Linked DNA regions of Syntrophobotulus glycolicus DSM 8271. The protein of the gene in region 1 interacts with the protein of each later gene in a pairwise test. Links are inferred from orthologs where the notes say so. Each region holds a gene or a part of one and is shown in the gene's direction. Other genes may lie near its edges. The genes, in order: SGLY_RS13025 and SGLY_RS06040.

Region 1 (12,364 bases):
CGGCGGAGGATGGATTCTCAAAATAGATGTCAAAAAGTTCTTTTACTCTATCGACAGGGACATCCTGAAGAGAATCCTTCAAAAGAAAATCAAGGACGAAAAACTTCTCCGGCTCCTTAACAAAATCATTGACTCAAGCCCGGAAGGAGAAAAAGGAATACCGCTCGGGAACGTGACCTCGCAGGACATGGCGAACATCTACCTCGACAAGCTCGACCAGTATTGCGTGAGGTTCCTCAAGGTGAAGTATTACACCCGGTACATGGACGATGTTTGCATCGTGACGCCAACGAAGGAACAGGCCCAGGAGTACCTCAAAAAAATCAAGACGTTCCTTGAGGAGCGACTCGGGCTTGAGACTAACCAAAAGACCAAGATTTTCCCGTTGGAGCAGGGCGTCAATGCCTATGGCTTCAAAATCTGGACGACTCACCGCCTATTGAGGGATAAATCAAAACAGGCGATGAAGCGACGCATTAAGCGTATGGACGAAAAGCAAAAGGCCGGGGAAATGACCAAGAAGGAAGTCGTTCAGGCCGTGAGCTCATGGCTCGGATATGCACGCTGGTCATGCAGCTTCAACCTCTGCAAGAAGATTTTCGCACCATACCCCTATATCAAAGTGGAAGGAGAGATTTATTTTGGCAGAATATCTCGGAACAATCAATCTCGGCGGCCTGTACAAGAGCGGAGTAATCCAACCTCGCCCCACTAAACCGTGGCGCATCAGCTCCGCGCCGACAGGTCAGAGTACAGTCGGAGACATTGCCGACTTTAACACCTTGACCACGATGTCAAGCTGGACTATCGGCAACACTCCGGGAACTGAAGCGAATCAGCTCAAATGGCACAAAATCAAGGACGGAGACAAGACCCTTCTTATTTGTGACAGGGTCATCCTGGCTAATGTGTCGTGGGACGACCTCAACGGCGACAATCGTATTTTTGGCAAAACCATCACTATTGACGGGGCCGAGTACAAGCTGAGAGCTCTGACGGGCGGCAGCAACTACAGGAGCGGAACGGACGCCTACTCCGGCGGTTCTCCGGCTACAAACGAGTGGGACAGATTCGTCACCCGCGAGGAGGTCATCACAGGGCTCCCTGCTCCCACTTCGGCAGACCTTGACTCTACCCTTGCAACGGCTGACTACACGAGCACTCATGGCGATTTTTGGCATTGGGCGGGTATGTATTCATGGTGTCAAGAGACCTACACAGGCAACACCGCTACCCGTGCGCTTCGCGGCTACATTTCGGCCCGCTATTGGAACAACAATGGGCAGTCGAATCGCACCGACATCGTCGGCTGGCGGCCCGTCCTTGAAGTACTGAATACTGCCCCATTGATTTCTGACATAGACCGAAATCTCGGGGACAAAAACGCGGACTTTGTAATCACCTACACGGTCAATGACACCGATGCGTCCGACGTGCTCACAGTAACGGAATACCGCGACGGCGTGCAGACAAACACCTTCACGAATGCAGTCCGGGGGCAAACATACAGCATCAACGTCCCGGTCACAAGCCTCAGCCTCGGCACTCATACCGTCTCCGTAACGGTCAATGACGGCAAGGGCGGCACGGCTACAAGAGTATGGACGTTCCAAAGAGTGAACGCAGCTCCGACCGTCTCGGGAAGTGACCAAAACCTCGGGGATAAAAACCTCGGCTTTCAGATTGAGTACACGGTTAATGACACGGACGGAGACACACTGACAGTTGTCGAGAAACTCAATACTGAAACGCTCAGAACGATAAACAACGCCCCGAAAGGACAGACGCTCACGCTTGAAATCACGAACGAAAAGCTCTTCAGCTTAGCTCTCAACTCGGTCAACACGGCTCGGATTGAGGTCAGCGACGGCAAGGGTGGCACGGCGTACAGGACATACACTTTCAAGCGCGTAAACGCCGCGCCGAGCATCTCGGGAGTGGATGAAGACCTCGGTCAACAGACGGGAGCCTTCTCAAAGACCTACATTGTGAACGACGTCGAAGGCGATGCGGTGATTATCACCGAAAAAATTGACGATACTGTCATCCGAGCATACACCGCAGAGCTCGGCACAGAGGCCACAATCACCCTCACGGAGGAAAAGTGGCTCATGCTGACAAACGGGTCACACTCCCTCAAGATTGAGGCTGTAGACACCAATTTTGCGACGTCGATTAGAGTCTTCAACTTCAGCAAGAACGAGACGGAAATCCTGTTCGAGTTCCCGACTCCGTTCGAGACCGATGCGATGGCAACCAAAGTCCTTGTCACTCCAACATGGCACATCGAGGGCGCGGAGGCCTACGTGTACGCTTGTAATAACGCTTTTGACGACAATCCGACATGGGAAGACATCACAGCGCAGGTCTTCATCAACCGAGTCTATAACTTCATCAATGCGGAGAAAACGGCGACAAGATGGGGCGTAAACATCCGCTTCCATATTGTCAAAAACCCCGGATATGAAGGCGAAGTCTCAATAAATGGATTTGGAGGTGCGTTTGAGTAATGCCTGAATTGTTAAATCCAAAGCCTCTCTCTGAAATCAAGAGGGAAAAGGTAGAAAAGGCCCAAGAACTAAATATCGACCTCTATGAGGCCGTGGCCGGACTGTTTGAGGAATTGCTTGAAGCAAATGCAAGGATTGCCGCGCTTGAAGAGCGTGTCAATACACTAACACAAGGAGGCGGGCAGTAATGGCAGCAGTCAAGAATTACATGATTCCCGTATACGCTGCACTCATTAAGAGGGAGAAAAGGGACATCGAGTCCCTCCCTGAAGAGTACATCGTCCCGGTGGCTGAGTATCTGGCGGCTGAAGTGGAAGGCGCATAGACCGCTTAAACCGGGCAAGACAAAAGGAGGGGCGGCCTCGCGGCTGCTCCCTCCCGGATGTCTTAAATGGCCTCGCTCTTTTGCATGAATCACCCCCTCCGGGGCGGTCGATGCAAGCGAACGATACCTCGGAAATACTTCTGAGAAACGGTGTAATTTTTGCCAAAAATCTTGTCCCTTTTTGCCAAAAATTTTGTCCGGCTACAATAAATCAGTGATTACATAGATGCAGGGGGAAAGAAATGGACAAGAAAAAGAAACGGATCATTATCGCTGCGGTAGTGATCATCTTGCTTGCCCTTATCGGCCTGAAGGTGGTCAAGGCCATGGGGGATAAAGCGGCGAAACTGGCTGAGGAGCAAAACAGACAGACCTATACTCCTGTCGAGGTCCTGACGGTCAAAGCTCAGGATATTGCTTCCAATGTTCTCTTAAGCGGCAAGGTTCAGGCCGATAAGGAAGCGCCGGTTTTGGCCAAAACTCCCGGTAAGGTGACCGCGGTCTACGGCAAAGTCGGGGACTATGTCAGAAAGGACCAGGTGCTGTTCAGTCTGGATAAAACGGATGTCACGCGTGCCTACAACCAGGCTGCGGCCACGCTTCAGATGGCTGAGGCCAATTACCGGACCAGTATGGATAATTATGAAAACAGCAGGAAAAATGTAGAGCGGATGAAGGAATTATATGCGGCCGGGGCCATCAGCAAGGTGGAGCTGGATCAGGCGGAATTAGCGGCGTCGGACGCGGTAAAAGCCGCCATTGAGAGCCAGCTGGCTCAGGCCAAGGCAGGGTATGATACCGTAGAGCAGACGATGTCCGATATGGATGTCAAGGCCCCGATTGACGGGATTTTGACCTCTTTCGATGTCAGTATCGGCACGATGGCGACGAGTGCCGCTCCTTCGGCTTCCGTGGTTGACCTGAACAGGGTCTATGTCGAGGTCAGTATCAGTGAAAAAGAGATCAATCAGATTAAGAACGGGCAGGAAGCAGAGGTCTCGATCCCGTCCGCGTCCCTGAAAACCGGGGGCAAGATTGAGGAGCTCAGCGTGGCCGCGGATGCCCGGGGAAAATACAGCCTGAAGGTTTATCTTAGTAACGGGGAAAGAAAGATCAAACCGGGGATGTTTGCCAATGTGACCCTGAGTGTGGCCTCCAAAAGCAATGTCCTGGTCATTCCTACCGATGCCGTGGTCTTCCACGAGGAAAAGAATGTGGTTTATCTGGTCAAGGATAACCTTGTCACGGAGAAGGAGGTCGCCGTGGGGCTGGAAAACGGCACGCAATCCGAGATCGTCAGCGGCTTGGCTGCCGGTGATGTGATTGTGGTCAAAGGCCAGAGCTTGATCAGTGACGGAGCGGAGATCAAGGTGGTGACCAAAGACGGGCAGGCGGTGGAAGGGAATGCTGCCGGCACGGCAGAACCCGGTAAAGCGGGAGGAGGAGCTCAGCAGTGAGAATATCTGAATCCTCGGTCAAAAGACCGGTTACGGTATTAATGTGTGTCCTCATTGTGATTATTTTGGGGATAGTTTCCTATACCCGTATTCCTCTTGATTTGCTGCCGGATATGGATATTCCGGTGGCGGTCGTCAGCACCTCTTACCAGGGGGTCGGTCCTCAGGAAGTGGAAAAGCTTGTGACCAAGCCGCTGGAACAGGCCGTGGGCACCGTACAGAACTTAAAAACCATTTCCTCCTCCTCTTCTGAGGGCAGCTCGCTCATTATTGTCCAATTCAATTACGGAGTGGATATGAATAACGCCGCCCTCGATCTGAGGGAAAAGGTGGATCTGGTCAAAGGGGCACTGCCGGATGATGTCAGCAGTCCCATGGTTTTTAAATTCGATCCGACGTCTATGCCGATCCTGACCCTGTCTTTGTCCTCAGAGGGGAAAAGCCTCTCCGAGCTGCAGAAGCTGGCGGAGGATACGGTGAAGCCCAGGCTGGAGAGGGCGGAAGGTGTAGCCTCGGTCGATGTCAGGGGCGGGACCGAGGATATCGTGGAGATCCGCACCAAAGCCGAAAAAATGCAGGGTTACGGGATCAGCCTGGATACCCTGGCCGGGATACTGAAGGCGGAAAACCTCAACCTGCCGGGCGGAGATGTCCAAAAAGGGTCCCAAAAGCTTACGGTAAAAACCACCGGAGAGTTTTCGTCGGTGGACGATATTAAACAGCTCCTGGTTCCGCTGGGGAACGGGGCCAATATCCAGCTGATGGACATTGCGGATGTGGAGCTGAAGCCGGATGAGCAGACGACGATTTCCAAGGCCAATGGCAAGCCGAGTATCAATATTTCCCTGATGAAGCAATCCGGTTCCAATACGGTCAAGGTTTCGGAAGCGGCCCAGGCGGAAATCGCCGGTCTGGAAAAAGAGCTTGACGGTGTAAATATCACCTTAGTCAATGACTCTGCCGATTATGTCAAGAAGAGCCTCAACCAGGTATTTCATGAAGGCATGGTCGGCGGGCTGCTGGCGGTCCTGATTTTGTACCTGTTTCTGCGCAATGTCCGCACAACCTTGATTATTGCCACCTCTATCCCGATTTCCATTATCGCGACCTTCAGCATCCTCTATTTCTCGGATATTACCCTGAATATGATGACTCTGGGGGGGCTTGCCCTGGGAATGGGCAGGCTGGTCGATGATTCGGTCGTTGTGCTGGAGAATATTTACCGTTTCCGTCAGAACGGGTACTCAAGAACCGAGGCCGCGGTCAAGGGCTCCTCGGAGGTGATCGTGGCGGTGATGGCTTCCACACTCACCACTCTGGCGGTTTTTCTGCCAATTGTTTTCGTGCAGGGCCTGACGTCAACCTTATTCAAACAATTTGCCCTGACCGTCAGCTTTTCGCTGGCCGCGTCTCTGGTGGTGGCCGTCACGTTGGTGCCGATGCTGGCCGCTAAACTGCTGAAGATCAATCATCAGGACAAGGCCCCGGATGGGGAGGATTTTGATGTGGAATCCATGGCCAAAGCCGAGGGCGGCATGCGTCCGCCTGAGGAAAAGCCCGCCAGGTATTTTCTGAGAATCCGGGGCTTGTTCAATAAAGCTTACGCCAAATTTGACCAGGGCTACGAGAGTCTCCTCAGTGTTTATAAAGATATCCTGGCCTGGTCTTTGACCCACAGAGTCAAGGTGGTTTTGTTTACAACCGTGTTTTTCTTTCTCTGTATGTCTTCCCTGGCTTTTGTCGGGTCGGAGTTTATGCCCCAGTCTGATGAGGGCTATGTCCAGGTGACGGTAACTTTGCCTGATGGCTCAAAGGTGGAGAATACGGCGGCTTTCATGAATGAGCTTGAGGGGAAAATGGAAAATGTGCAGGGAATCGACACGGTATTTATCGAAGCCGGTTCTGCCGGTGAAAGCGGCCTGGTCGCGGCCAAGGGCAATACCGGCACCATGAACGTCAAGCTGGTGCCTCTGGCTCAGCGCCGCGGTGTTCAGGAGATCACCGATGAGATCAGGAGACTGATTCAGGATACTCCGGGGGCCGAGCTTAAGGTTGCTCCTTTGCAGAGCATGTCCATGGGGGATGCCGGGGAGCCGATCAGCATTATCCTCAAAGGTGAGGAGCTGGAGACCCTGAAGGAGGTCGCGGATGATGTTGTGGGGATTGTTAAAGGGGTCCCCGGCACCCGTGAAGTCAAATCCAGCTATGAGGACGGAATCCCGGAGGTTGAGATCAGTGTCAACCGCCAGGCCGCTTCCCAGTACGGGTTGACGGCGGGACAGATCGCTTCGACGGTCAGGGCTTCTCTGGCCGGAACAACGGCGACCAGCTACAAATATGACGGAACGGAAATCGATGTGGTTATCCGGGGCGATGAGAATTTCAAGCAAAATATTCAGGCCCTGGAGCAAATCCCGATTAACAATACGGCGGGAAATACGGTTTCCCTGAACCAGGTCGCCGATATCTCAATCAAGAGAGGGCCGGTTTCCATTGCCCGCCAGGACCAGGTGCGCACAGTTACGGTCAGCAGCCAGCTCAGCGGCAGGGATGTCGGGAGCGTGTCCACGGATATTCAAAAAGCTTTGGATACTTACCAGATGCCGGACAGGTACACCTATGAGATGACCGGTCAGCAGAAAGAGATGATGGATGCCTTTGGCGATCTGGGCCTGGCCTTGATCCTGGCCGTTCTCCTGGTTTATATGGTGATGGCCTCGCAGTTTGAGTCCCTGCTCTATCCGTTTGTGATCATGTTTTCGATGCCGATTGGCTTTGCCGGAGGGATTCTGGGTTTGTTTCTCACCGGCAAGTCGTTAAGCGTAAACTCTATTATTGGTTTGATTATGCTGGCGGGGATCGTCGTCTCCAATGCCATTGTCCTGGTAGACTATATCAATACCCGGCGCAAGGTCTATCATGAAGACCGCAATACGGCCATTATCAAGGCCGGGCCCATCCGTTTGCGGCCTATTCTGATGACGGCGCTGGCGACCATTCTCGCTATGCTGCCGATGGCGCTGGGGGTTGGCGAAGGAGCGGAGCTGCAGGCCCCCCTGGCAATCGTCGTTGTTTTCGGGTTAACCTTATCCACAGTTGTGACCCTGGTGCTGATTCCTGTGATGTATACCCTCTTTGACGATTTCAGCAACAAGGTGAAGGGGATGTTCTTTTCCGGCAAGGGCGGGGACAAAACAGGGGACAGCGAAAAACCGGCAGTAGCAATTGATCCCGGAAACCCTGTTCAGGGGTAGACCGGGACCCGGAAGCCGGCATGAAAACATTCTCAGCAGGATGAATAACAGAAGAAGGGGTTGGAGCATGGGCAGGGAGGAACGCAAAATTCAGATTCTTAAAGCGGCGGTCAGGGTATTTTTTCAGCAGGGCTTTGAACGGGCCCGGATCGAGGAGATCGCCGGGGCCGCAGGGATCGGTAAGGGAACGGTCTATGAATATTTTCCAAGCAAGCAGCAGCTTTTTGATGAAACGATGTTATTTGCCGCGAATATTTTTATTCAAGAGATGAAGGAAAGTATGGACGGCGCAGAGACCATCAAAGACAAGATCATCGCTTTTGCCCGGTATCAGACTTCCTTCATTCATAAGCATTCGCCGGTGCTGAAGATCCTGTGCTCCTCCCAGGTGAAGGCCAGGGAAATGGGGGCGGCGATCCTCCAGCAGAACGCCAGGCTTACACAGCTCTGGCGGGAGGTTTTGCAAAAAGCCAAGGCTGAAAAGGAACTGAAGGAAGGCCTGAATGAAGAGCTGGCGGCAGCGGTCATTATCGGGACAATCAATCAATATTGCAACAAGAGCGTGATTTTCCAGCAGGAAAATCCGGAGACGATTTTATATGAGGAAGTCGCCGATATGATTTTTCACGGCATCAATGGAACGAGCAGGTAGTCTGGCCGGCCTTACACCTTGAAGTTCAGGTTGATGATCCCCACTTTGGCCAGGGCCTTTAACAGGATCAGGGCCAGAGGGAACAGGAAGATGCCGACGACCCCGATGATTTTGAACCCCAGCCAGATGCTCATCAGCGTGGCCAGGGCGCTCAGGCCGATGCTTTCACCGAGGATTTTCGGCTCCAGAGCCCTTCTGATGACCAGAATGATGATAAACACGACCAGCAGTCCAGCGGCCAGGAAGGTGTTGCCCAAAAGGAGCGTAACAAAAGCCCAGGGAACAAAAAACGAGCCTGTGCCAAGGATAGGCAGAACATCGACCAGAGTGATGAAAAAGGCAATCACATAGGCATATTTCACTCCGAGCAGGGTTAAGCCGGCGAAAGAAAGAATGTAAGTTAAGGTGCTCAAAATCAGCTGGGCTTTCAAAAAGCCCAAAGTGGCCTGACGCAGGTCGCTGAAGATGAAGAGCACCTTTTTTTTGGAGGATTCCTTGAAAAAGCTGTAAAACCGGCTGTGGATTTCCGTTAATTTCAGCTGGAAAAGAAAAACGGAGACAAAATAGATGATGGCGAGGAAAAAGAAATTGGGAATTGCTGTGGACAGGCCGTAGGTATACAGGCCGAGGGCCGCAAAAAGGTTCGGGTTGGTGATCTCGCTGAGCAGATTATTCAAGCCGTTGGTGAGCTGGAGGGACAGGCCGGGCGGCAAAAGCTCAAGCAGGCTGGAGATATCTTTGCTGAGCAGGCCGAACCAGGCCTGAATCTGGGGAAGATGGTCCTGGATATAGGAGAACAGGTCCAGGGACTGCAAATAGATCCGGCTGGCAAGAAAGAAAAAAAGAAAGGCCAGGCATCCGAGAAAAGTGAGATTGGTGATGACGACCGCGGGAACGAGGGGAATTTTTAACCGCCTGCCGAGCTGACAGGTCAGGGGGTCAAGGGCGGTGGCCGTAAAATAGGCCAGGATAAAGGGTACAAAATGGGGAAAGGTCGTAAAGATGAGGTAAGGAACGAGCAGGGTCAGAACAAGGGTCCCGACGACCACCAGGACTTTTTTGGCGTATTCTGTATAACTGGTCATGATCTTCATCCTTTTATCAATTGATTCATTATTTTGTTATTATTATAATTAATATTGTTATATTATACCATCAATCCGGGGCAGAATGTTTGGGCCTGTCGGTAAATTTTCCATAACAGAGAAGGAGGTTCGGTTTATTTGTTGAATTAAGACAATCAGAAAACAAAAAGCAGGGGGATTTCAGGGGATGAAAATTCAGAAAATGAAAATAATAAACGGAAAAATTTTGAATAAACCGTATTTGTTGGCCTCACTCACGGCATTGATCTTTATGTTCGGCTTTCTTTTCGGGTCTCCTTTGAGGGCCTATGCCGGTGATTCCGTCCTGGAAGAGGTAAAAACAATTTTACAGTATAATTTTGTCGATGAGGTCAAGCCGGAGGTTCTTGACGCTTCTTCCGTCGAAGAGGCGGTAAACCGGCTCGGCGATCCCAATACCCAGTACCTGACGGCGCAGGAATACAATAACCTGATCAGTACCCTGGACAGGTCGGTGACCGGAATCGGAATCGAGCTGGAGGTCGTTCCGCAGGGAATCCTTGTGACCAGGGTATATGCCGGTTATCCTGCCGATCAGGCAGGGATAAAAGAAGGGGATATCATGACGGAGGCCGACGGACAGTCCCTGGCCGGCCAGACCTCGGAGCTGATTGTATCCAAGATCAGGGGGGCGGAAGGGACGACGGTCAAGGTCAAGCTATTACGCGACGGCAGCCCTTTGGAGCTGAGTATACAGCGGACGGTGATCAACCTCCCTCAGGTGGAAGGGGTCATGCTGGATAAGGCCATCGGGTATATCGGCCTGTATTCCTTTGGAGATTCCGCGTCGGAACAGTTCGGCGAGGCGGTGAAGAACCTGAAGGGAGAAGGGGCGGATTGCTGGATTATCGATCTGCGCTATAATGGCGGCGGTTACACCAAAGAGGCGGAAGAGATCCTGGGGTATTTTATTAAAAATCAGGCCGCCTATTATACCAAGTTCCGCAACCAGGATTATGAGGAATATTTGCCGGTCAGGCAGGAGTTTACCCTCAATGATCCGGTCATTATCTTAACCAACCAGTATACGGCCAGCGCCTCGGAGATTTTGACGGGCGCCTTGAAGGATTATGGGAGCGCCCTGGTGATGGGAGAAAATACCTATGGCTCGGGCAGGGTGAAGGGCTTGTTCACGTTGTCCAACGGAGACATCTTTAAGACATCCCTATCCAGGTTTTACTCACCGTTAAAAACAGCGATTGATGTGGTCGGCATCAAGCCTCAGATTGATCTGACCGGAACAGATGAGCTGGCGGCAGCCGTCCTGATGCTCAATCAGAGAGGACTGGCCCAATCTTCCCCAAATACGGGGACCGGCGCGGACAGGAACGGCTATTTGCAGGTCAAGGCCGCCGGCGGCGACTATGTGCTTTCTCTGGCGGAGATGCGGGAAGAAGTATTTTGGCAGGCGGCCAATAAGATTTTGGATGCCCTGCCTGCGAGTTCTTTGAAGATAGGGAGCAAAAACGGCTGGGAGGCCTTTCCCGACAGCCTGCTCAAAGACCGGCAAAAGGTGTTTTATCCCGGCTATTTGAATAACGGCAAGCTGGACGGGGTGGAGCTGAATAAAACCTTTACCATTACCTTCCCGGAAGATCTTGACCGGGCTTCGGTGGCCCTGGACAAGGTCGAACTGATTGAGGTCAAGACCGGTGAAAGGATGCCGCTGGAACTGATTTTTGACGGGTCTTCGGATCAGTTTAAAGTATTATCAACGAAGCTGCTCAGCCCCCAGACGGAGTACTGGCTGGTTATCCACCCCGGAATAAAGGATACGGCCGGAAGGGAACATAACGGCATTTTGGCAACGGTCCTGACGGCCGAAAAATGATCAAACAGCCCAAAATTTAGCATTCCTTTGTGTGAAAATAAACAACCAAATGTATAAAAATCACCTGTTATGGGAAAGGATAGGAATATATTTCTCATGTAGAGGTGATTTTTTTGGTTGACCGACGATGCCGTAAAATGATTTTCATTACGGCGCTCATGTTTATTTTTGGTATGCAAAATGTTTATGCCGCTTCCGAATCTCAAGACAGCTTGTTAGACAAATTGATGGGGCTGAAAACAGGTTTTTGGCAATGTATTGTTCCTAATATCGCAAAAGTTTTTGAACAGCAGGATGAGATCACTGTTTCGGTACAGCTTCTGGATGAAAATCCCGCGGGCAAAGCGGATCAAAGTCAGGAGAAGGAAGAAGCCGCCCCCGAAAGGAAAAGGGAGGACAGCCCGGCAGAACCGTCCAGGGGATCTGATGAAGAGGAAGAAAACCTGCAGCTCCTGGCAAAAATCATTTTTGCCGAGGCCAGGGGCGAGAGCTTTGAAGGACAGGTGGCTGTCGGAGCGGTGGTCCTGAACAGAGTTGAAGATCCCCGTTTCCCGAAAACCATAAAAAAGGTGATCTTTGATCCGGGGCAGTTTACTCCGGTCGCCGGAAACCAGATTGATTTTGTTCCTGACAAAAGCGCGTATTCGGCGGCAAAGGCAGCCCTTGAAGGCAAAGATCCGACGAACGGGGCCCTGTATTACTATAATCCGAAAATCGCGACAGATAAGTGGATTAAAACCAGGCCCGTGATCAAGAATATTGGGAATCACACATTTTGTGTATAAAAACGAAGGCACAGCAAACTGATGTTTGTTGTGCTTTTGTCAGTGCGGTGAACACCTCAGGCCTCCGCGGCATATGCTGTATATCATACATAAGGAGGAAAAGAGATGTCGATGTTCGGACAGCCCATGAATCAGCCGCGTCAGCTTGTTCTGGAATCTGTGGAAGGAATCGTTGGAAATGGCATAGCGACAATCGGAGGGGACAACTCCTTTTCGCTTGTTGCCCACCTTCCGCAGCCTTCAGTGATCGCTTCCGCGCCATCTGTCTATGCCGCTTATCTGGTGGATGAAAAGGGAAGCAGCGGTTTTTGCGCGGGGACACTGTCTATGGCAGGCAGTGGAATATATCAGCTTAGATTCAGAAGTCAGGTCCCCCTTGTTCACTATGACAAAGTCATCGTTTCTTTGGAAAGCCCACAGTCCGTC
Region 2 (12,177 bases), 1.4 Mb from region 1 along the record:
ACCGGCTGCGGCATTTTTTTGAATACGGGGAAAAAGAGGGAATATCTCTCAAACGATCATAGCGGCAGTGCTTACGCCGGAAAAGACATCGCCTAACCTTCTAAGCCTTTAGGGCCGTTTAAATAAAGAAAAGCCGGGAAACCGATGACCTTCCTCATCTGCTTTCCCGGCTTTATCCTTTCCGGTCCACCCGGCGTCCTGCTGCCTGTTTACAGGGACCGGGCGGCCTCATTTCCCTGCCAGATGGCGTCAATCACGTTGCCTGGCGTTTTGGCGTCGCCGATGACCTGACACTGGGGCACGAGCCGGGCCGCCATCGCGGCCACGTTTCCCGGGTCGCTCTTGGCGCCCGCGGCGATCACCACGGCCTCGGCGGCGATGCTCTCCCGGCGGCCGTCCTTCTCCACGGTCACACTGTCCGTGCCGATGGCCACACATTTGGACCGGACATGGACATCGATCTTGTTGACTTCCAGAAGCTGCATCATATGAGGCCGGATATACATTTCCAGGTCCTTGCCGACCTGGTCCAGCCGTTCAATGATGCAGACCCGCTTGCCCTGTTCCACCAGAAATTCAGCGGCCTCCAGGCCGACCAGACCGCCGCCGATCACCGCCACCTGGTGTTCCCTGATCCGCACATTGCCATTGATGACCTTGCGCGCTTCATAGACATTGCTGCCGCGCACCCCTTCCACCGAAGGAATGAGCGGCTCCGAGCCCGTAGCGACAATCACGGCGTCCGGCTGCAGGGCTTGAATGCGTTCCGGTGTGGCCTTGGTATACAGCCGCACGTTGACACCTGCCCGCATGGCCAGGTAGCCCAGATGGCGGGCGGCGTTTTCCATCATCACCTTATGCGGGGAACGCCCGGCAATGATATACTGGCCGCCCAGGTCGCCCGTCTGCTCGAACAGGGTGACAGCGTGACCGCGCTCGGCCGCCACCCGGGCCGCTTCCAGTCCGCCCGGACCGCCGCCGATCACCAGCACCCGCTTTTTCTCCGGCGCCGGCTTGATCTCGATCTCGGTCTCGTAGCCGGTCAGGGGGTTAAAGACACAGCTGGTCACCTTGCCGGCAAACATCCGCTCCACGCAGCCCGAGTTGCAGGCCACACAATGCCTGATCTCTTCCGGCCGGTCCTCCTGCGTCTTCCGGACAAAATCCGGATCGGTGAGCAGGATGCGGCCGAGAGAGATGAAATCCGCTTCCCCGTTTTGCAGGATCTCCTCGGCAATATCCGGGGTGTAAATCTTGCCGGCGACAATCACAGGAATCTGGACATTCATTTTAATCTGGGAAGCGTTGTAGACATTGACACGCTCCGGCAGGTAGTAGGGAGGAACAGTATACGGCATGGCCCCGTAGCAGCCCTGAGAAATATCCAGGGCGTCGATCCCTTCCGCTTCATAGAGCCTGGCGGCCTTGATGCCCTCTTCCAGGGTAATGCCGCCCGGATAATTTTCCCGCGCCGACATGCGCATCAAAACCGGGAAATCGGCCCCGACCGCGGCCCGCACGGCCCGGATCACCTCCCGCCCGAACCGGGCCCGCCGCTCCAGATCACCGCCGTATTCGTCAGTACGGGTATTGGAATACGCGTTTAAAAAGCAATCGATCAGATAACCGTGGGCCCCGTGAATCTCCACGGCGTCAAAGCCCGCTTCTTTGGCCCGGCGCGCCGCCTCCCCGTAAGCGTCGATAATCTCCCGGATCTCACCCAAGGTCATGACATGGGGAACCTCCTGGATCATCGGACAGGGTACCGCGGAAGGGCCCCAGCACTGGCCGCCGAACTCAGCGCCCGGATGCTGCCTGCCGCCATGCCAGAGCTGGATGCAGGCTTTGGCGCCCCCGGCCTTGATGGCGGCGGCCAGCTTGGCCAGCCCCGGAACAAATTTATCGTCATCAATCCCGAGGATCAGTTTGGCCGAAGAGGTGCGGTGCACACTGGCAATCTCCACGATATTCATGGCGCAGCCCCCTGCGGCCCTGCGGGCCTGATAGGCGATCATCTGCCCGGTCACAAAGCCGTCCGCCACAAAATGGGTGCCCATCGGCGGAAAGATGGAGCGGTTTTTCAGGGTCAGGGAACCGATCTTCCCCGGGGAAAGAAATCTTTCGTAAGACATGCTTGGCCTCCTCGTGTCAAAATTTTGGATGTCCTTAGTATAACCGGCTTTTCCATTAATAAAAGAATACAGAGCCTGCGGCTGCCGGGCGAGCAGGACGGTTTTTTGCCAATCACAAACGGACTTACTCAAAACTGCGTAAGTCCGCTTTTTGTTCAGCCGGCCGGGGCGCTGCTCCGCCCTGAGGATGCAGCCGGGCATTTCCGGGCCCTCCTGAAAAAGGCACCTCAGCGACAGCCGCACCGGGATACTGCCGCACTTTTGGGGAAGCTATATTTTCTCATCAACTACCCAAGTGATGAAATGATCAACCAGTTCCAGTTTTTTTGTTTCGCACAGCTTGATTTTTTGATTAATTTGAGAAAGCAGGCCGTCATTTTTGTGTCTGACAATGCCCAGCAGGAAGTAATCCGGCGTGATGTCCAGAACTTCGCATATTTTAAGCAATGTTTCAATGCTGGGAATAGAGTGATTGTTTTCTATGTTGGAAATATGGTTGTTGCTCAGTCCTGTAGCTTCCGCGACGTCGTCCTGCGTCAGGTTCAACACTTTGCGCCTTTTCGCAATCCGCTCACCTAATACTTTGTAATCAATCTTCAAATCTTATCACCTTGTTTACTTTAGCAATTATGAACCGCATTCTTAACAAAGTACAGAGGTATTTATACACTTGTAATTGTATTTTTATCGCTATATAATGATTCTACTACCTTTTTAGTTGTATCTAAAACTGGCTTTGGAGGAGATGCTTTGCTTACAATCGGGATCTGTGATGACAGGCCGTTGTGTCGTCGGTTATGGGAATCCTTTCTTCGTCTTTATGAAAAAGAAAAGGGGCTGTTCTTTCATGTTCACCAATTTGACAGCGGTGAACGGCTCCTCGAAGAAATTGACAGGCAGGGTATGGTTTTTGACCTTCTTTTTCTCGACAACAGCATGAAAAAGCTGACCGGTCTGGAAACCGCCAGACAAATACGGCAATCCGCCGCCATGGCGGGCTGCAGTATCGTGTTTGTGACCTCCGCGGAGGATCATGATCAATTCATGCCGGTCCAGCCTTTGCAAGTGGTCAGCAAGCCCGCTACCCAGGAATGTATTGGTGAGATTTTGGACAAGGTGCTGGCCCAAAAGGACTGTGCGCAGGCTTCACCTTCCTGATCTCACCGGCTTCAATTTCCTTTACTCACCCACCCTTTCAAGACACAACACAACGGCACACCCTTGCCCTGTCGCCGCCAGTGCCCACTGCCGGCCCCATAACGACTTTCACCGCCAAATCGCGCGCCCATGGACGGCGCACCTGAAAAAACCAGCAAGGAAAAATGATTCCTGCTGGTTTTGTGTCGATTAATCCGGTTTCGGAGGACCCGCCCGCTCATTGCTTCCTTAACCCCCGTTTCCCAGGGATTGTCTTTCCTCAGTCCTCTCCCTTGCTCCTCCCGTCAGCACGGCCGCCGGCCAGAACAGGCATCCTGCCCTGAATCCGCCCCAGTCTGAGGCGAAAAATCCAAAACTCCTTTGTAAAGCAGTCTGGCAATCAGCTCGGACATTTTTGGGGTCGGTTCCCTCATCCCGTCCTGCAGCCATTTCTGGATAATACTCAAAGCGCCTGTGACGGCAAAATACTGCAGGTATTCTGAGGTTCTGGAATCAAGGACGAGATTGTTGTGAATATCCGTGATGATTTTTTGCTGGGCGAGCAGCATGATTTCTTTGTGAAACGTAGAATCACCGTACTCGCTGAGCAGAATCTTGAACAAGTCGGCATTTTGGGCGATATAGTCCAGGATCTGGTTCATCAACTGCATGGTCTGCGCCGTCGGCTTGGCGAAGGCGTCTTTGGCGATGTGCTTTTTCACTTCGGCAATCACTTCCTGCTCCAGCTGCTTCAGCAAATCATACTGGTCCGTATAATGGGCATAAAAGGTGCTCCGGTTAATATCCGCCGTTTCGCACAACAGCTTGACCGATATCTTGGAGATCGGCCGCTCCCGCATCAACTCCATGAGACTGTTTTTCAACAGCATTCTCGTATATTTAACCCGGCGGTCTGTTTTTTCTGTTTTCATGACTGCTCCTTTTTCCATTTTTGAGGATAACCGACAAAACTCCCAACTCTGTAGCAAAATGCACAATCTCAACAAATCTGCCGGTTGAAACTGGACATTATGAATATTATAATTCAACAATGAAGGTTATTCAACATTATGTATGATAAAATCGCAAACGCTTAGAGGAGAGGAGCAATCGGGATGACAAAAATCATCAAAGCGCGCTGGATCATTTTTACCCTGTGGCTGGCGGCCACCATCGCCCTAACGGCATTTCAGCCTGATATCAATGCCATCTTGAGACAGCAGGGCCAGCAGGCTCTCAGCGCGAACAGTCCCACAGCGGCCGCCCAGGCCCTCTTCAGTAAAATGGAGATGTCCCAGGGCACCGACAGCCTGCTCGTTTTTTATGACGAAAACAGCATTTCCGCCGAAGAAATGGAGCGCATCCGGGCCGGAGTGCAGGCCATCCGGGACAGCGGCTCCGAACTGGGGATCTCGAAGATCATCGATCCCTTCAGTACGCCTGAGGCTGCGGACTCCCTGATTTCAGGAGACGGGACAACTGTCATGGTCAGCTTCAAGCTTGACCAGAAAGCGGGAGAAATAGATGATATTGAAAACGCCATTGCCGGCAAGCTCGGCAATGTCCGGGCGGAGCATTATCTGACCGGGGAGGATTTTATCCAAAATGATTATCTTGAGGCGGCGTTGGCCGGCGTCGAGAAGAGCGCTGTCCTGACCGTGCTCTTTATTTTCATCATCCTGATCATCCTGTTCAGATCGGTGGTGACACCCCTGGTCTCCCTGGCGGCTGTGGCCTTTTCCTATCTGTGCTCGATGGGGATTGCCGCCCAGTTGATTGCCAACACCGGTTTTCCGGTCACCAGCCTCACCCAGGTTCTCCTGGTCCTGATCCTTTTCGGGATCGGGACGGACTACAATATCCTGCTCTTCAACCGTTTCCGGGAAGAACTGGCTCATGGCTGTCCGACTGATGAGGCCATCCTCAATACCTACAAATCCGCAGGCAAAACCATCGCCTACAGTATCCTCACCGTCTTTATCGCCTTTTGCAGTCTCATTTTTTCCGAATCCCCCATTTATCAATCCGGCATTGTGGTCGTGATCGGCGTCGCCGTTCTTTTGCTGGAAATCATGACCCTGACTCCCTTGTCCATGAAGGTCCTGGGTCATAGGCTCTTCTGGCCTTCCCAAAAAACAGGCGGCCACCGGGAAAGCACCCTGTGGGGTAAAATCTCCTCCGCTTCAACCAGGCGGCCGGTGATTGCTGTTTTACTTATCGCTTTGCTGGTTGCGCCAACCGTCTATTTTCACGAACAAAAACTCAATTTTGACAATATTGCCGAGCTTGGTCCTGCCTATCCCTCGACCAAAGGCTTCGCCATCGTGGCCGACCATTTCGGGCGGGGCCGGGCTATGCCGGTCAGTGTTATTATCGACAATCATGCGGCCCTTGATCAGAATGAGGCCCTTGCCGTTATCGACACCCTGACCGAAAGACTCAAGCAAATCGAGGGGGTCGATCAGGTCTCCTCCGTCACCCAGCCTCAAGGAAGCCCAATTCCCGATTTTTATATCGGCAGCCAAGTCGGCTCTGTCAACAGCGGCCTGAGCCGGACGCAGGACGGTACGGAGCAAATCGCGGACGGACTGAAGCTGGCTCAGGACAAGCTGGGTTCCGCTGATTTTTCCCAGGCCGGCCAGATCGCGGACGGCACAGTCCGGCTGCAAGATGGCATGACAGCTCTGACCGATGGCCTGAAGCAGGTTCAGGCCGGGCTTGCCGGCGGCTCGCCTGATTCCCCGACCCTCAGCAACGGGATGGCGGTCCTGGAAACCAATCTGGCCGCGATGAGCGGAGGGGTGGCCGCTTTGGCCGCCAATTATGAAACCATCCAGGCCGGTTATGCCCAGATGGGCGCCTCATACCAACAGGCGGCCCAGGCCCTGCTCGGGGCCAAAAGCGCCCTGACCCAGCTGCAGGCAGTCATCACAGCCCTCGGCGGCAGCTACGCCGGGGCCCAGAGCGATCCCAATTACCTGCAATTACAGCAGAGCGTGGACAGCTTAACCCAATCCTTAAGCGGAATCACCCCCCAGGGAATCGAAGCCCTGAATGAAAACTATGCCGCCCTCTCTTCCGGCTTTGCCGCCGCCAATCAAAGCCTGGCGGCAATGAGAAGCGGTTTGGAGCAAATCTCTTCCGGGCTGCAAGAGCTGCAAAGCGCCCTGGATACAGCAGCCTCAGGCCTCGGCACAATCGCTGAGAATATGGACAGTGTCACCGCCGGGCTCAGCCAACTGGAATCAGGACAGCAGCAGCTTGCGGCCGGACTTGACGGGTTCAGCTCCTTCGGTACCCGCTTAAAGTCTGTCAACAGCGGCCTGGAACAACTTTCCGCCGGTCTGGGCCTGACAAACGGCTTTCTCTCCCAGCTGAATACCAGCCAAACCTTCCATCTGCCCGCAGAAGCCCTGACTGACGAAGGCTTTCAGCAATCCCTGGAAATGTTCCTGTCCGCCGACCGGACCATGACCAAAATGATCATTGTGCTGGATGCTGATCCCTACTCCGAGCAGGCCTTAGATACGGTCCGGCAGATCAACGAGACCCTGACGAGCGGACTTGACGGCACAGTCCTTGCCGGCGCCCAATTCGGCGTGGCGGGCCCGAGCGCTATGACTGCCGATATGAACGATGTTCTGAATCGGGACTTAAACAGGATGATCGTAATCGTGCTGACAGGGGTATTCCTGGTGCTGCTTCTGGTGATCAGATCCTTGTGGCCGTCTGTTTTCATCACGGCCTCCCTGCTGGGGGCCTACTATGCGGCTATGTTTGCCCAAAACTATATTTTCCTCAATTTGCTGGGCCTGGAGGGCATCTCTTCCTATGTTCCCTTCTTCTCCTTTATTGTGATCGTAGCCCTGGGGGTCGATTACAGCATCTTCCTGATGATGCGCTTTAAGGAATACCCCCAACTGTCGGCCAAGGAAGCGATTGTTCTGGCCTCCAGACATACAGGCGGAGTAGTGACATCGGCAGCCCTCATCCTGGGCGGCACCTTCGCCACCCTTCTGCCCTCCGGCTTAACTCTTTTAGTGCAACTGGCGGCAGCGGTCATTGCCGGCTTAATCGTGCTTTGCTTCATCCTGCTGCCTGTCTTCCTGCCGGCGGTGCTGGCCCTGCCGGACGCCGCAGCAAGACTGTTCCCCAAAAAGAAGCAAGGCTTAACCGTCAAAGAGGATTCCGCGGTCTGAGGGGTGAAGCATCGATCCCGGACGGGCAGCGCTGATGGTGCTTATTTTTCCGGCCTCAGCCTTCCCGCCCTGTTCCTCTTCCCTCCTGTTCTTCTTCCTTGCGGTTCCAGCGGCAAGGCGGGCCCTCTGGCCTCTTCTGCCCGCAGGATGCTTTTCTCGAAGAAGCCCTTCGGGCCATGTGACACTCTACCGGCTTATCGCCGGCAACGGTTCAGTTTTGTTTTTCTTCCTCAACTCTTTTCATAAGATCACTCCAATAATTGTTTATATTATTAAATACATGATCAGAATGTCTCATCACAAATTCCTTGAGCGCTTCATTATCGCTATCTTTTATCACAAATGCGAAAAATCTTTTTTTCACTTGATTAAAAATGTCAACTTGATTCTCCTGATTTAAGCTTGAAAACAAGTCGGCTATTTCAGCCGTATACGCATTGATTTCCTCGGTAATAGAGGTCATAGAACCAAGAATATCTCCTATTTCTAAATCCTTGGCAGCCTGTTCACTCCTAAGGCTTTCTGGCTGCCGGAGTCTTTCTGCTTCTAATTTTCCCTTGGTATCGGCGGACAATTGACTGCGCCCTGAACGGAACTTCTCCTCGATTGAGGAATATCCATCATTTAGTATCGCAGAGTTATGGATATCACATTTTTTTATCAATTCATCGAAACCTGTTTTGATCTCTCCATCCAATAAATTTTCAGAAAAGTATCGAAGTGCCGCCGTAGAACTTTCCAATTCTACCCGAGCTTCATGAGAATCGAGTTGTTCCCCATGAAATTGGTCAGATAAATCAAATCCGACGTGATGCTCCCAGCTAAATACATCATCCATTCCGTCAGTAATTTTCATTAATATTTGTTCTGTTTTTTTCAGGTGTTCATTTGACATCTCGTCATAAAATCCAACATTGTGCAAAAAATTACTGAACACGAGCCATTGGTCATTGCCGTTTACAGCAAATTCATCAGTACCTTCATTCTTCAAACGGGTTGCCATGGCCTTCTGATATAATTCTTCCCGATCATTTTGCAACTTGTCCACCGCTGAATCAGCAAATAACATCTTGGCTTTATCAGACAAAGATACCACTGCAGGTATTTCCTGAAAACCGATTTTCTCCAGTTCTGCCGTAACTTCCTGCATCTTCGTCATGGGGGCAGACCGCATGCTGTTTTGCTTTGCCATCCGCTGATTATATGCCCCCATGAAGTAGGTATCCGTGTTGATGTTCATGTGATTAGCCTCCTTAACCAAGCTTGCAGCAGTCCATCACGGCAAGCACAGATTAGAAATCAATCTGTCTTGACCGAGAAATTTATCCGCATTGAACGACTGAACAGATTCGAAAAGAAAACAATGTTTTTTCAAAACTTTCATTTATGATATATATCGAAAAAATTGCTGAAATCATTAGATGTATCGCTGTCTGTTGACGCTCATCCGTTATGTTTAGTTTCCGCTTTTCCGCGAATCTTCTTCCCTTTATACTTTGTCGTTGACATCTAACAACTTTTTAATTACAATAAAGTTGTTAGTTATCTGGGGCAACTGCTATTTGATCACTGTGTTTTAAGTTTGGGAATCCTGTTTGACCTGCTGATCCCATAGGGGCCAAAAATCGGATTGCTTACACACCTTAAGTCAGACTGAATTCCACTCTTTTTACGTTTGGTTATCCAATAGCGCGAAAATTCATGACGCTTTTCTTTTCTGTTCAGTGGCAAGGAAGCCCCATGGTCATCAAAGGGCTTCTTTTTTTATATCATAAGATCATAAGTAACCTTATCCAAGGTGAGAGGAGAGAGAGATGCGTTTTTTTGACAAGCCATTTACCGCGGCGATTTTTGATATGGATGGAACGATGTTCGATACGGAGCGTTTGCGCATGGACATGCTGAAAAAGGCGGCGCGGGAACTATACGGCGAGGAGATGGACGACGGACTGCTGATCGATTGTCTGGGTGTGAGCGCCATCACGGCGGAGCAAATGGCGCGGGAGCGTTACGGGCAGAACTACCCTTACCGGGAAATACGCGCCCGTGCGGATGAAATGGAGCGGGAATACATCCACAGGCAGGGTGTACCGGTCAAGGACGGGCTGTACAATTTGCTGGAGCGGCTGAAAAAAAATGATGTTTTCCTCGCACTGGCCACCTCCAGCCGGCGCGCCGTTGCCGAAGACTATTTGATTCAGGCCAAGGTCTACCGCTATTTCAATATCCTCGTCTGCGGGGATGATGTGGCAAAGGGCAAGCCTGATCCGGAAATCTTCCTGAAAGCGGCGTCCGAGCTGATGTGTCCGCCGTCGGAATGCCTGATTTTCGAGGATTCACCAAACGGTCTGGCAGCTGCCGCCGCGGCGGGCGGTATTCCTATTTTTATTCAGGACATAAAGGAGCCCGAGCCCGGCGTCAAGGCCCTGGCCTTTCGGGCGTATGACGCGATGACCGAGTTTCTGGACGATTTCGCGCCATTCACCCCAAAGCTTCCCATGCCGAAGCTGAATGAACAATTTCCGCTCAATGACGAGAACATCACGGCCGGCATCCATGGCTTCGGCGCTATCGGCGGCGGGTATTTGGCGCCGATTTTCTCACACTGGGACGGATATACCAGGCCCCGCCGCATCATTGGCGCGACACGCAACCAGCTGATGATCCATTTGGTCAACGCGTTGGGAAAATATCGGATTCGCTATGAGAGTCAGGCCTATTTTCAGACGATATCCCCGGTGTGCCTGATCCACATGGACGATGAAGCGGCTATGTGTTCAATGTACACGCAATCGGACATCATCGGCCTGGCCCTCCCTGAAAACGCGATCCGACAGCAGGCCGGAACCATAGCCTCCGGGCTGCGGGCCCGTTATGCAAGCCTCGGAAAGGATCTGACAATCCTGATCGCCATGAATAAGACGGGGGCGGCAAGGTTTGTTCGGCAGCATGTGAAAAGCGCCCTAACCTCCATCACGGACACGGCAGAAACGGAACAGATATTAGCCCGAACCCGTTTTGTCGAAACGGTGGTCAACCGTATGGTGATGCCGGTTTCGGAAGATTTCCTGCTGTCCAAATTTCAAAACGACTTGTATCTCCTGCACCATAACATGCAGGATATTTTTGATCACATGAATGAGATCACCCGGTTTTTCCTGCAGATGGCCAAGAGCTCCGAACACAAGAGAAAAAAGCTCCAAACACCGGCTTGGACGGAAACGGAGCCGGTCAACGTGTCCAAGAGCCTCTCCGTACTCCGTCATTTGTCTGACGCAGTGAACGAGGTGACCAATACAATGTTTATCGCCGAGCCGGATATGCCTCTATATGCGGCTTCCGGCAGCCCGGTCGTGGATTCTCTGCGGCAAGTGATCGTGGTCGAGGATATCCGGAGCCTGCAGGAAATCAAAAACAAGCTCTCCAACGGTACGCACGCGGTCATCGCCTGGTACTCTATGCTGCTCGGCTATCAGACAATCGGTCAAGGAATGGGTGATCCGCGCGTGGAGTCGCTGGCGCGGCGCATGATGAAACAAGAAATCATGCCGGCCTTACTAAAAGAAGCCCCACAATTCGACCGGTATATTCAGGATTTTATCGGCAGTTTTATCAAGCGATGCCGGAAATCCTTCAAAGATAGATGCTCACGCGTTGGCCGGGACGTTCTGCGAAAGCTGCAGCGGGAAGAACGGATTATCGGCACTATTCGCCTGTCGCAGTCCTACGGGATCACAACGGACGGGCTTGAATTCGGCGCCGCCTGCGCCATTCTGAACTGTGTACTCGCGGAAAAGCCGGTTGACGCCGAGGCGAAAAAGGTCAAATCCCTGTATGCCGCTCATCATTCGGTAGCCGATGTGCTCTCTTACTCAGGGGATTATCACAGGGGCCTCTACAAAGGTCTGGACCGGGAGGCGGACCACGGCCTGATCATGCGCGTCCAAAGCCGGTTTGACGCCTTGCGGGAGTCTTTGGATCATCAGACAGCGGGGAGGTATCCGCATGAGTGATTGGGTATACCGCCTGATGGATAACACCGGGCTGAGCCAAACCGCATCCGATTATCTCGCCACAGCGGTATGCGTCCTGGTGATCGCCCTGTTGAGCGGCGCTGCTTACCGCCTATTCAAAGGTGTCTTTCTGAAGCTCATCTTCAACATTATTTCCCGAAGCAGCACCCGGCTGGACGACGTCTTTCAGGAGCACCGGGTATTCGACCAGCTGCTGATTTTTGTTCCTGCCCTCATCATTTATCTGCTGTCTCCCCTGCTGAAAGACGGCCAGAATTGGCTGGCGCGGCTGGCTGTCTGCATGATTATCTTCGGCATCCTGCGAACAGCGGACAAATGTCTTGGTGTGGCGGATACCCTCTACAGAAAGACGGAAGCATCCAGAACCAGACCGATCAAAGGCTTTCTGCAGGTCATTAAAATCGCGGTTTATGTCCTCGGGATCATCGTGATGGTCGGCGTGATTCTGAATCGCTCTCCCGCCCTGCTTCTGGGCGGAGTGGGCGCGGCCAGCGCCGTGCTTCTGCTCGTGTTCCAAAACACGATCCTCGGCTTTGTGGCAAGCATCCAGCTTACGGAAAACAAGATGCTTCGCATCGGCGACTGGATCGAAATGCCGGCCCACAACGCGGACGGTGAAGTCAAGGAAATCACTCTATACACGGTGAAGGTAGAAAACTGGGACAAAACCGTGAC

The links.
Region 2: the proteins of SGLY_RS13025 (region 1) and SGLY_RS06040 interact in binary tests that used the Bacillus subtilis proteins (3 or more experiments, as listed by UniProt). The link is inferred for Syntrophobotulus glycolicus DSM 8271 from one-to-one orthologs.

What each region holds. Positions count from the first base shown.
Region 1 is NC_015172.1:2,626,917-2,639,280, reverse strand. What follows is about bases 3,889-7,746. They hold SGLY_RS13025 (efflux RND transporter permease subunit), read left to right. Parts: upstream 3,889-4,288; coding sequence 4,289-7,546; downstream 7,547-7,746. Other genes in these bases: SGLY_RS13020 (TetR/AcrR family transcriptional regulator), read left to right, coding at 7,614-7,746; SGLY_RS13030 (efflux RND transporter periplasmic adaptor subunit), read left to right, coding at 3,889-4,292. In the rest of the region: SGLY_RS13045 (reverse transcriptase/maturase family protein), read left to right, coding at 1-715; SGLY_RS13040 (hypothetical protein), read left to right, coding at 642-2,510; SGLY_RS13035 (hypothetical protein), read left to right, coding at 2,510-2,698; SGLY_RS18170 (CD1375 family protein), read left to right, coding at 2,698-2,835; more of SGLY_RS13030, read left to right, coding at 3,078-3,888; more of SGLY_RS13020, read left to right, coding at 7,747-8,198; sporulation integral membrane protein YtvI, read right to left, coding at 8,210-9,283; SGLY_RS13010 (S41 family peptidase), read left to right, coding at 9,471-11,153; SGLY_RS18580 (cell wall hydrolase), read left to right, coding at 11,267-11,938; SGLY_RS18165 (hypothetical protein), read left to right, coding at 12,044-12,364. UniProt on the Bacillus subtilis protein: Required for self-resistance to surfactin, an antimicrobial lipopeptide surfactant produced by B.subtilis. Also required for swarming motility.
Region 2 is NC_015172.1:1,195,086-1,207,262, reverse strand. What follows is about bases 3,998-7,668. They hold SGLY_RS06040 (MMPL family transporter), read left to right. Parts: upstream 3,998-4,384; coding sequence 4,385-7,468; downstream 7,469-7,668. Other genes in these bases: SGLY_RS06045 (TetR/AcrR family transcriptional regulator), read right to left, coding at 3,998-4,201. Also shown: SGLY_RS06065 (ABC transporter ATP-binding protein), read left to right, coding at 1-62; SGLY_RS06060 (oxidoreductase), read right to left, coding at 210-2,333; SGLY_RS06055 (helix-turn-helix domain-containing protein), read right to left, coding at 2,403-2,732; SGLY_RS06050 (LytR/AlgR family response regulator transcription factor), read left to right, coding at 2,883-3,290; more of SGLY_RS06045, read right to left, coding at 3,575-3,997; SGLY_RS06035 (hypothetical protein), read right to left, coding at 7,680-8,708; mtlD (bifunctional mannitol-1-phosphate dehydrogenase/phosphatase), read left to right, coding at 9,283-11,481; SGLY_RS06025 (mechanosensitive ion channel family protein), read left to right, coding at 11,474-12,177.